3 regions of the Megasphaera indica genome follow, and region 1 is predicted to be linked to each of the others. Evidence: riboswitches for the same ligand, from Rfam matches in the RefSeq annotation. Region 1 holds a riboswitch; each other region holds the start of a gene.
What was found. A riboswitch is a leader RNA that binds a small molecule or an ion and turns the genes downstream of it on or off. The one in region 1 is predicted to bind S-adenosylmethionine.
Positions count from the first base shown of each region.

Region 2: it holds a riboswitch for S-adenosylmethionine, as region 1 does, so the genes downstream of both, ACFCTO_RS07745 (MetQ/NlpA family ABC transporter substrate-binding protein) here and ACFCTO_RS00495 (branched-chain amino acid transport system II carrier protein) in region 1, are expected to answer to the same signal.
Region 3: it holds a riboswitch for S-adenosylmethionine, as region 1 does, so the genes downstream of both, cysK (cysteine synthase A) here and ACFCTO_RS00495 (branched-chain amino acid transport system II carrier protein) in region 1, are expected to answer to the same signal.

Region 1 is NZ_JBKKJR010000001.1:89,331-92,604, forward strand. It holds gene larE (ATP-dependent sacrificial sulfur transferase LarE) at 1-535, shown strand, start outside; gene nth (endonuclease III) at 537-1,169, shown strand; SAM riboswitch class I at 1,248-1,346, shown strand; gene ACFCTO_RS00495 (branched-chain amino acid transport system II carrier protein) at 1,443-2,765, shown strand; gene ACFCTO_RS00500 (aldehyde dehydrogenase family protein) at 2,927-3,274, shown strand, end outside.
Region 2 is NZ_JBKKJR010000013.1:33,210-36,483, reverse strand. It holds gene metF (methylenetetrahydrofolate reductase [NAD(P)H]) at 8-862, opposite strand; gene ACFCTO_RS07745 (MetQ/NlpA family ABC transporter substrate-binding protein) at 1,062-1,892, opposite strand; SAM riboswitch class I at 1,998-2,091, opposite strand; partial or broken gene ACFCTO_RS07740 (D-methionine-binding lipoprotein metQ) at 2,228-2,335, shown strand; gene ACFCTO_RS07735 (RNA-guided endonuclease TnpB family protein) at 2,480-3,274, opposite strand, start outside.
Region 3 is NZ_JBKKJR010000002.1:102,258-105,531, reverse strand. It holds gene ACFCTO_RS02030 (carbon starvation CstA family protein) at 1-1,420, shown strand, start outside; SAM riboswitch class I at 1,891-1,989, shown strand; gene cysK (cysteine synthase A) at 2,068-3,000, shown strand; gene ACFCTO_RS02020 (sulfate ABC transporter substrate-binding protein) at 3,033-3,274, shown strand, end outside.

The DNA.
Region 1 (3,274 bases):
CTGCAAGAAAATACGCTTTACGTCGCTCGTGGCCCTGGCCAAGGCCGAAGGCTATCAGTGGGTCGTCGACGGGGGGAATGTCGATGACCTCGGTGATTACCGGCCGGGTATGAAAGCCCTGCAGGAATTATCCGACGCCGTCCGCAGCCCGATGATCGAAGCGGGCCTGGCCAAGGCGGATATCCGGGCTTTGTCGAAGGAATTCGGCCTCCAGACCTGGAATAAGCAGAGTGCCGCCTGCCTGGCCAGCCGCGTCCCGTATGGCGTGGAACTGACGCCGCACCGCCTGGCTCAGATCGATGCGGCCGAAGCCGCCGTAGCGCCTTACGTCCAGGGCTCCCTGCGCGTCCGCTATCACGGCGATGTAGCCCGCATCGAAGTCGCCGTCGATGAAATCCCGTCGGTCCTGGCCCATCGGGAGGAAATCGTCCGGGCCATCAAGGATACGGGCTTTACGTACGTCACCCTCGATTTGGGCGGCTATGAAATGGGCAGCCTGAACGACGTAATCCATACTGATGAGGAAGTAAAGTGATATGGCTATTTCAAAGAAAATAAAAGATGAAATGCTGCAGCGGTTCCAGGACCAGTACGGTATCATGAAACCGGCTCTGCACTATAATTCTCCTTTTGAATTGATGATTGCCGTCATCTTGTCGGCCCAATGTACGGACGAACGGGTCAATATCGTGACGGCCGGCATGTTCCCGGAATATAACACGCCGGAAAAGATGCTGACCCTGGGGACGGCGGGACTGGAAGAAAAGATACGGACCTGCGGCCTCTATCGCAGCAAGGCCAAGAATATCCTGGCCAACTGTGCCATCCTTTGTGAAAAATATCATGGCCAAGTGCCGCAGACTTTCGATGAGCTGGTGAAACTGCCCGGCGTCGGCCGCAAGACGGCCAATGTCCTGGTCAGTATCTTGTTCAATACGCCGGCCATTGCTGTTGATACCCACGTCTTCCGCGTGTCCAACCGTCTGCAGCTGGCCCAAGGGACGACGCCGCTGGAAGTCGAAAAGGGCCTGCAGAAGGCCATTCCCAAGGAATGGTGGAGCCGGGCCCATCATTGGCTCATCTGGCATGGCCGCCGGGTCTGCAAAGCCCGCAAGCCTTTATGCGATAACTGCTTTTTGGCTGACCTTTGTCCCAGTTGTCAGAAGTAAAACGTTAAATCAAAATAAATACATTGACAAGTCGTTAAAAATTTTATAAAATAACACCAATACAGACAAATTTCATAAGTTATATCGAGAGCAGCTGAGGGACGGGCCCGATGACGCTGCGGCAACCTGCCTACGGTAAGGTGCCAATTCCTACAGGCTATTCCTGAAAGATATCATTATGACTGAGGCGCAGCTTGGAGGCAGCGCCTCTTTTCTTTTGGCGTATTATGTACTTATTTTCACATCATTCAATCATTCTTAGGGGGTATTTTCATGAACAACAACTCTTCTGGCGGCAAGGCTATCCGGGGGCTGGATGTGCTCATCCTGGGATTCGCCTTCTTTGCCACCTATTTTGGCGCCGGCAATTTGATTTTCCCGCCCCAGCTCGGTTTGAACAGCGGCAGCGATTTCCTGTCCGGCCTGGCTGGCCTGACCCTTTCGGGTATTTTTCTTCCTATCTTCACGCTCATCGTCATCGGCCTCAACGGCGACGTCCACTCCATTACTGAACGGGTAGGGAAGAATACGTATAACGTCCTCCTGGCAGCCCTCATGCTGGTCTGTACCTTCGTTTCCATTCCCCGTACGTGTGCGACGGCCATCCAGCTCGGCATCCAGGGCAACCTGCCGGCAGCACCGTTCATCCCGCTGGTCATCGCCTATTTCGTCATCAGCTTCTTCTTCGTTGCCGACCAGAACAACGTCATGGACCGCATGGGCAAATACCTGACGCCGCTCCTGGCCCTAATCCTGGTCATCGTCGCCTTCGTCGGCATCTTCAATCCACTGGGGACGCCCGTCGCTCCGGCTGTGGACCATCCCTTCGTCAATGCCTTCCTCGGCGGCTATAATACGGGCGACGTCCTGGTCAGCTTCATCATGGCCGCTGTCTTCATCAGCTCCATTTACGGCAAGGGCTATACGACCGTCGGCCAGCGCAATAAAGTGCTCATCTACTGCGGCATCGTTTCCTTCGTCCTGCTGCTCATTATCTACGGCAGCCTGCTCTACATGGGCGCCTGTGTCAGTGGTGACTATGCGCAGAACATCGGCCGTGCGGAACTCCTGGTCGCCATCATCCAGCGCGTCGGCACGTGGGTCATGGTTCCCATGGGCATCGCCGTCGTCCTGGCCTGCCTGACGACAGCCATCGGTCAGATTGCCGCCGTTGCCGAATTCACCAGCACGGCTACGGGCAACCGCATCAGCTATAAACAAGTCGCCGTCGCCTGCTGCATCTTGTCGGCCCTGACGGCCCTCCTCGGCGTCGACGGTATCGTCACCTACATCGGCTGGATTTTCGGCGTCTGCTATCCGCCGTGCCTGGCCCTCCTGGTCTTGGGCATCATCGGCCGCTTCATGCCCAATAACGGTGCTTACAAGGGCTCTGTCTACCTGGTCACGATCTTCGCCCTTTTGGAATCCCTGCCGGGCCTGAGCAGCCTGGGCTTTGCTAAAGCCATCGTCGCCGCTACGCCCCTGTCCACATACGGTTTCGGCTGGATCGTGCCCTTCATCATCGGCCTCATCGGTGGCTCCATCATCGGCCATTTCGTATCCGCCTCAGAACCCGTAGAAGCCGAAGCGAAATAAGATAGTTTGTGGTATGGAGTCTGTAGGGGCGCCACGTGGGCGCCCCTACTAGCCACTAAAAATAGACTGCCTTTTAGGCAGTCTATTTTTTTCCCGACTTGCATAATCAATGACTTATCTCTATAATTAAAGAATAATCTCGAGTAAAAGGGGGTAATTTCATGGATTTGAAAAAACTATATATCGATGGCCAGTGGGTGGCGCCCTTGTCTGGCCAATATATTGACGTAGAAAATCCGGCGACGAAAGAAATCTTCGCCACTGTCGCCGCGGCTGGTGCCGATGATGTCGCTGCCGCTGCCCAGGCGGCTGCCAAAGCTTTCCCGGCCTGGTCGGCTATGCCGCTGGAAGACCGCATCACCTTCATGAAGAACCTGCTGGTCCAGATGATTAGATTGGAACCGCAGTTCGTCGACGCCGTCGTCAAGGAATTAGGGGCGCCTGTAGCCTTTGCCAGGACCAACCATATTGGCTACCAGTTCGTGCGGACCCAGTCGTATATCGACTTG
Region 2 (3,274 bases), on a different contig from region 1:
AACTAAACTACAATAATGTCTTTACGGCTTCGGCAATTTTTTTGGCGATGTACGGGTTATTCATGGTGTAGACGTGGATGCCGTCTACGCCGTTGGCCAGGAGGTCGGCAATCTGGTCGACAGCATAGGCGATGCCGATGTCTCGCATGGATTCGGGAGTGTCACCGTATTTTGCAATGGCCCGCTGGAATTTGATGGGGAGCGTGGCGCCGCACATGGTGACCATGCGTTCGATTTGAGCTTTATTGGTGACGGGCATGATGCCGGCTTCGATGGGGACGTTGATGCCGGCGATTTCACAGCGTTCGAGGAAGCGGTAGAAAAGGGCGTTGTCGAAGAATAGCTGAGAAATGAACTCGCTGGCACCGGCGTCGACTTTGGTCTTCAAGTTGCGGATGTCGGCAGCCAGGGTCTTGGCTTCGGTATGGCCTTCGGGATAGCAGGCGCCGATGACGTTGAAGTCCGGTTCCTTTTCTTTGATGAAGGCTACGAGGTCGCTGGCATGTTCAAAGACGTGAGCCCGTTCGCGGCCCGGTACTTCGTCGCCGCGCAGGGCCAGGATGTTTTCGATGCCCGCTTCTTTCAATTCTTTCAGGTTCTGCAGGGCTGCTTCTTCCGTGAGGTAGATGCAGGGCATATGGGCCGCCGTTTCGCAGCCTAACTGCTTGATGTACGTAGCGACTTCGACGGTACGGTTACCGCCCGTGCCGCCGGCGCCGCAGGTGACGCTGATGAAGTCAGGATGGAGCTGGCTCAGCTCGTCCAGGGTCGGATAGACCGTTTCGACGGGAATGTCCCGTTTCGGTGGAAAGACTTCAAAAGAAAAGACCGTTTTTTTGGCAAAAAGCTCATTCGTATGCATGTATATGAATTCCCCCTATGTTGTTGCATGTCAAGGTTTCTGCCATTAGGCATAACACCTTTCTTTTCCAGCTGTTAGCAGTTAGTTATTAGGGATTAGGGGCTACTAACTGCTAATCCCTAAAGGCTAACTACTTTAAATGAGAAAGTCGTGTATGTAAAGAAAATCTTTGCTGTGACGACTCCTGTATAAACTTTTATTAGAAGCTCGGCAGGATTGCGCCCTGGTATTTGTCTTCAATGAATTTCTTGACTTCCGGAGACTGGAGGGCTTTGACGAGTTTCTGGATTTCCGGACGATTTTCATCGCCTTCACGGATGACGAGGACATTGGCGTACGGCGAATCTTTCGGTTCCAGGAAGAGGGCGTCTTTCAGCGGATTGAGGCCGGCTTCCATAGCGAAGTTGGTGTTGATCAAAGCGATGTCCACGTCATCGATGGAACGGGGAATCTGGGCGGCTTCGAGTTCGACGAACTGGAGGTGCTTATCGTTCTTTTCGACGTCCTGTACGGTCGACGTAATGTTACCGCCGTCTTTCAGGCCGATGAGGCCGGCGCTCTGCAAAATGAGGAGGGCGCGGCCGCCGTTGGTCGGGTCATTGGGGATGGCGACTTTCGCACCGTCCGGCAGGTCTTTCAAATCCTTGATCTTATGGGAATAAATGCCCATCGGTTCGACGTGGATCTTGGCGATGGCTTTCAGTTTCGTGCCGTGTTCGCTGTTGAATTTATCGAGGTACGGCGAATGCTGGAAGAAGTTGGCGTCCAGTTCTTTGTCGTTCAGGGCCAGGTTCGGTTTGACGTAATCCGTGAATTCGACGACTTTCAAGTCGACGCCTTCTTTGGCCAGGAGCGGCTTGATTTCGTTGAGGATTTCGCCGTGCGGTACGGGCGTAGCGCCGACGGTGACCGTCGTGTTCTTGGAAGACGAGCCGCTGGAAGCGGAATCACTGCCGCAGCCGGCAGCCAGGAAAGCGACGGCCAGCAGGGCCGAAGCGGCGAGAAGCGAGAGTTTCTTGAGATTTTTCATGAAGATTCCTCCTAACAAAATATAGAATAATATAGACCATCCTGTTCCGTCATTTTATCCATAAAAAAGACCTCTTTCCGAAAGAGAAAGAGGTTGATTGCTGATTCTTTATCTCTCGGAATAATCCGCAGGAATTAGCACCGTCATCGTCGGTTGCCGGGTTTCATAGGGCCAGTCCCTCCACCACTCTGGATAAATGTCGTCTAAAGTTGTCTTGATTCTTAGTTTATCATGGATAGGCGATTTGTCAAGAGGCCAGGCAGGTCATTGACAAAACTATACTGAAAGCGTATCATTTAGGCACAATCTTAAGAGGGGGTATCATTGATGATTCAATGGAAAGTTCCGGCAGCAGCGACAAGGAAATCAAGATCGGGGCCACAGCCGGTCCGCATGCCGAAGTCGTCGAAGCCGTAGCCAAGGAAGCGGAAAAGCAGGGGATTCACAGTGAACGTACTCCCGCCTATAGAGGCGGGAGCTTCCTGCTTCAACGAGAACAGCGCCACTGACTCCAAAGAGTTGCGGCGGCTTACACTCTCTCCACAGGCGTAGATTCCCGTGCGCCCCACGGTATTTTATGGATTACGTCAGGCAGATATCCGCCTGGCTTCTTCCCGAATATTTATGGCAGCGTTCTTATCGCGATTATGGTGACTGCCACATTTCGGGCAATCCCATTCCCTTACAGATAAGTCCTTGGTTTCGTGGTTCTGATATCCGCAAACATGGCACAGTTGGCTGCTTGGATACCACTTGTCTATCTTGATAAGCTGTTTGCCTTGCCAAGCCAACTTATATTCCAGCATGTTCGTGAACAGATTCCAGCCATTGTCAGCTACGGATTTGCCAAAACTGAACTTGCCACCCTTTTTCCGCTTTGCCATCGCTTTGACGCTAATATCCTCAATGCCAATGACATCATAGCGATCTGCAAGGTAGCGAGCCTTCTTATGCAGGAAGTCCTGCCGTTGATTGGCCACTTTCTCATGGAGAATAGCTACACGCAGTCTTTGTTTTTCTCTGTTGTGACTTCCTTTCTGCTTTTGGGATAGCTTCCGCTGTGCCTTAGCCAATCTTTTCTCTGCCGTTCGCAGGAAATCGGGATACTCAGCATCCTCCTCATCGGAAGCCACATACAAGCCGTGCATCACAAAATCCAGGCCCAGGAACGTCTTCGGTATGACCGGGAGTATTTGGTTTTCATACTCCACCAGCATACTGATATAGTACTTTCCGGATGGCGTCTGGCTGATGGTTACGGTCTTTATGATACTGTTCTCTGGCAAGGGACGATGCTGGCATAATTTCACCCAGCCGACTTTCGGCAGTTTCACCTTATGGCCCTCGATTCGGACAGAGCCTTTCTGGTTGTTCGTGGAATA
Region 3 (3,274 bases), on a different contig from region 1:
CTTCTTCGGTGCCGTCCAGGACTTCGCAGCCCTCTACGCATCCATGAAGAATGACGGCAAATCCATGGGCGTCCTCATCGAAAAGTACATCGGTACGACGGGCCGCCGCCTGTTCCTGCTCTTCTGCTGGGTCTTCAGCCTGCTGGTCATCGCCGCTTTCGGCGATATCGTCGCTACGACGTTCAACGGCTTTGCCAAGGATGGTTCCCTGGTCCTGCCCAATGCGGCAGCTGCATCCATTTCCATGCTGTTCATCTTCGTCGCCATTGCCTTTGGCCTGTTCATCAAGAAGTTCAATCCCAGTGAAAAAGTACGCTTCGTCATCGCCATCGTCCTCTTGATCGCCATGCTCTATGTCGGCATCGACCTGCCGATTTACCTGGACCGCATGACCTGGCTGTACATCATCTTCGCTTATATTTTCTTTGCTTCCATCATGCCCATGTGGCTCCTGAAACAGCCGCGTGACTACATCAGCGCCTTCCTGCTGCTCATGATGATCGCCGGCGGCGTCATCGGTATCTTCATCGCCCAGCCGACGCTGAATATGCCGGCCTTCACGTCCTTCTCGGTCGGCGGCAAGGATTTGTTCCCGATCCTGTTCATCACCATCGCCTGCGGTGCCGTTTCCGGCTTCCACAGCCTCGTTTCGTCTGGTACGTCGTCGAAGACCCTGGATAAGGAACAGGATTCGGTCTTCGTCGGCTACGGTTCCATGTGCGTCGAATCGGTCTTAGGTGTCGTTTCCCTGGTCATCGCCTGCGCTGCCGCTTCCAACGGCCATGTCGCTTCGGGCACGCCGTTCCAGATCTTCTCCGGCGCCGTCGCTGGTTTCTTCACCATGTTCGGCCTGTCCCAGACGGCAGCTGCCTGCATCATGACCATGTGCGTTTCTGCCCTGGCCCTGACGACCCTCGATGCCGTCGGCCGTATCGGTCGTATGTCCTTCCAGGAACTGTTCAGCGTCGATGAAGGACAGGAAATGAACACGATCCAGAAAATCTGCGTCAATAAGTATTTTGCTACGGTCATCACCTTGTTTTTCGGCTTCCTGCTCTGCTTAGGCGGCTACATGAACATCTGGCCTCTCTTCGGCTCGGCCAACCAGCTGCTGTCGGCCATGGTCCTCATCTGCCTGACGGTCTTCCTCAAGACGACAGGCCGCAAGAGCTTCATGCTCTACGTCCCCATGGTCGTCATGTTCTGCGTTACCATGACAGCCCTCGTCGAATCGGCTTATGCCCTGATCATCAAGATTGCCTCGGGTAACTGGTCGCTCCTCATCGAAGGATTGCAGTTCGTCCTGGCCATCGCTCTCATGGTCCTGGCCATCTCCATCGTCTACCACTGCGGGAAAGAACTCGTCCACGCCGACAACAAAACGGCACACCACGACGCCCAGCCCACGGCGACGCATTGAGGGTGTCAGCAGCTAGCAGTCAGCAGTTAGCGGTTAGCAGCTAGCAGTCAGCAGTTAGCGGTTAGCAGCTAGCAGTCAGCAGTTAGCGGTCAGCAGTTAGCAGTTAGCAGCTAGGGGTTAGCTGTTAGACACTAACGGCTACCCCCTAACGGCTAATCCCTAAAAAGGGCCTGCTGTATATGCAACAAGCCCTTTTTACTTATAAAAAAATATAATTTATAAAGTTAAATTCCTATCAAAAGCCATGGGTATAACGTTTACATTGTAAAATATGAAAGTTTCTGCTTAAAATCCCTTGACAATATACTCTGTAAAGTGTACACTCTTGGTAACGTTTCCGATAGGAAGCTATTCATTTTAGTCATCAAAGAGGTATGTTATCATGGGGTACTTAAAAAATTTGACCATCATGTGTTGTATGATATGATCGTATTGTACAACCATTCATAAGGACAATACAATACGAAACCTATTCATCCAGAGCAGCTGAGGGACTGGCCCGATGACGCTGCGGCAACCTACGTAGGTAAGGTGCCAATTCCAGCAGGAAATAACCTGGCAGATGAAGTCATGGGCATACGTCTATTTATAGCGCCATCTGCATCAGCAGGCGGCGCTTTTCTTTTTGCCAAAAAGGAGCTGAGTACATGGAGCATGTGGCAACGTATTTGACAGAGCTGATCGGCAACACGCCGCTCTTGGAACTGACTCATTGGCAGGCTCGGCACGGCCTCAAGGCCCGCGTCCTGGCCAAGCTGGAGTACATGAACCCCTTGGGCAGCGTCAAGGACCGCGTAGCGGCAGCCATGATCGACGAAGGGATACGGCAGGGGAAGATCAACAAAGATACGGTCATCATCGAACCGACGAGCGGCAATACAGGCATCGGCCTGGCCCTGGTCGCCGCCGTGAAGGGCCTGCACCTGATCTTGACCATGCCCGATACGATGAGCCTGGAACGGCGTAAGATCGTGTCAGCCCTGGGGGCGGAAATCGTGCTGACACCGGGCATCGAGGGGATGCGCGGCAGCATCGGCAAAGCTGAAGAATTGAGGGATTCTTACGGCAATGCCTTCATTCCCCAGCAGTTCGACAATCCGGCCAATCCAGCCATCCACCGCCAGACGACGGCGGAAGAAATCTGGCGCGACACGGACGGCAAGGTAGATATCTTCATTTCGTCCGTCGGCACAGGCGGCACCATTACCGGTACGGCCCAGGGCCTGAAAGGCCATAAGCCGGACGTCCAGATCGTCGCCGTTGAGCCGAAAGATTCCGCTGTCCTGCACGGAGGCCGGCCGGGCCCGCACGCCATTCAGGGGATTGGCGCCGGGTTCATCCCGAAAGTTTTGGATATGTCTCTCGTAGATGATGTGATCGACGTATCCAATGAGGACGCCTACGGCCGGGCCAGAGAAGTCGCCAAGACCGACGGCCTTTTGGTCGGCATTTCGTCCGGTGCGTCGCTTCAGGCAGCCCTGGAACTGGCCAGCCGGCCGGAAAACGAAGGCAAGACCATCGTCGTCCTCCTGCCGGACGGCGGCGAACGCTATTTATCGACGGCTTTATTTGAGGGGTAAGGAATCTAAGCCGGTATAGAGGGGGAAAGAAAATGAACAAGAAGCGCATCATAGCTATACTGGCTTTTTCGGCGGCACTCGCCGTCGCTGGGGCCTTGGCTGGCTGCGGACGCAGTGATACAACCGAGGGCGGCGGCACGATGACGCTGACCAATGTCTCGTATGATCCAACCCGTGAGTTATATAAAGAATACAATGAATTATTCCAGCAGCACTATCGTGAGACGACAGGCAAGGATATCCGCATCATCCAGTCCCATGGCGGATCGGGCAG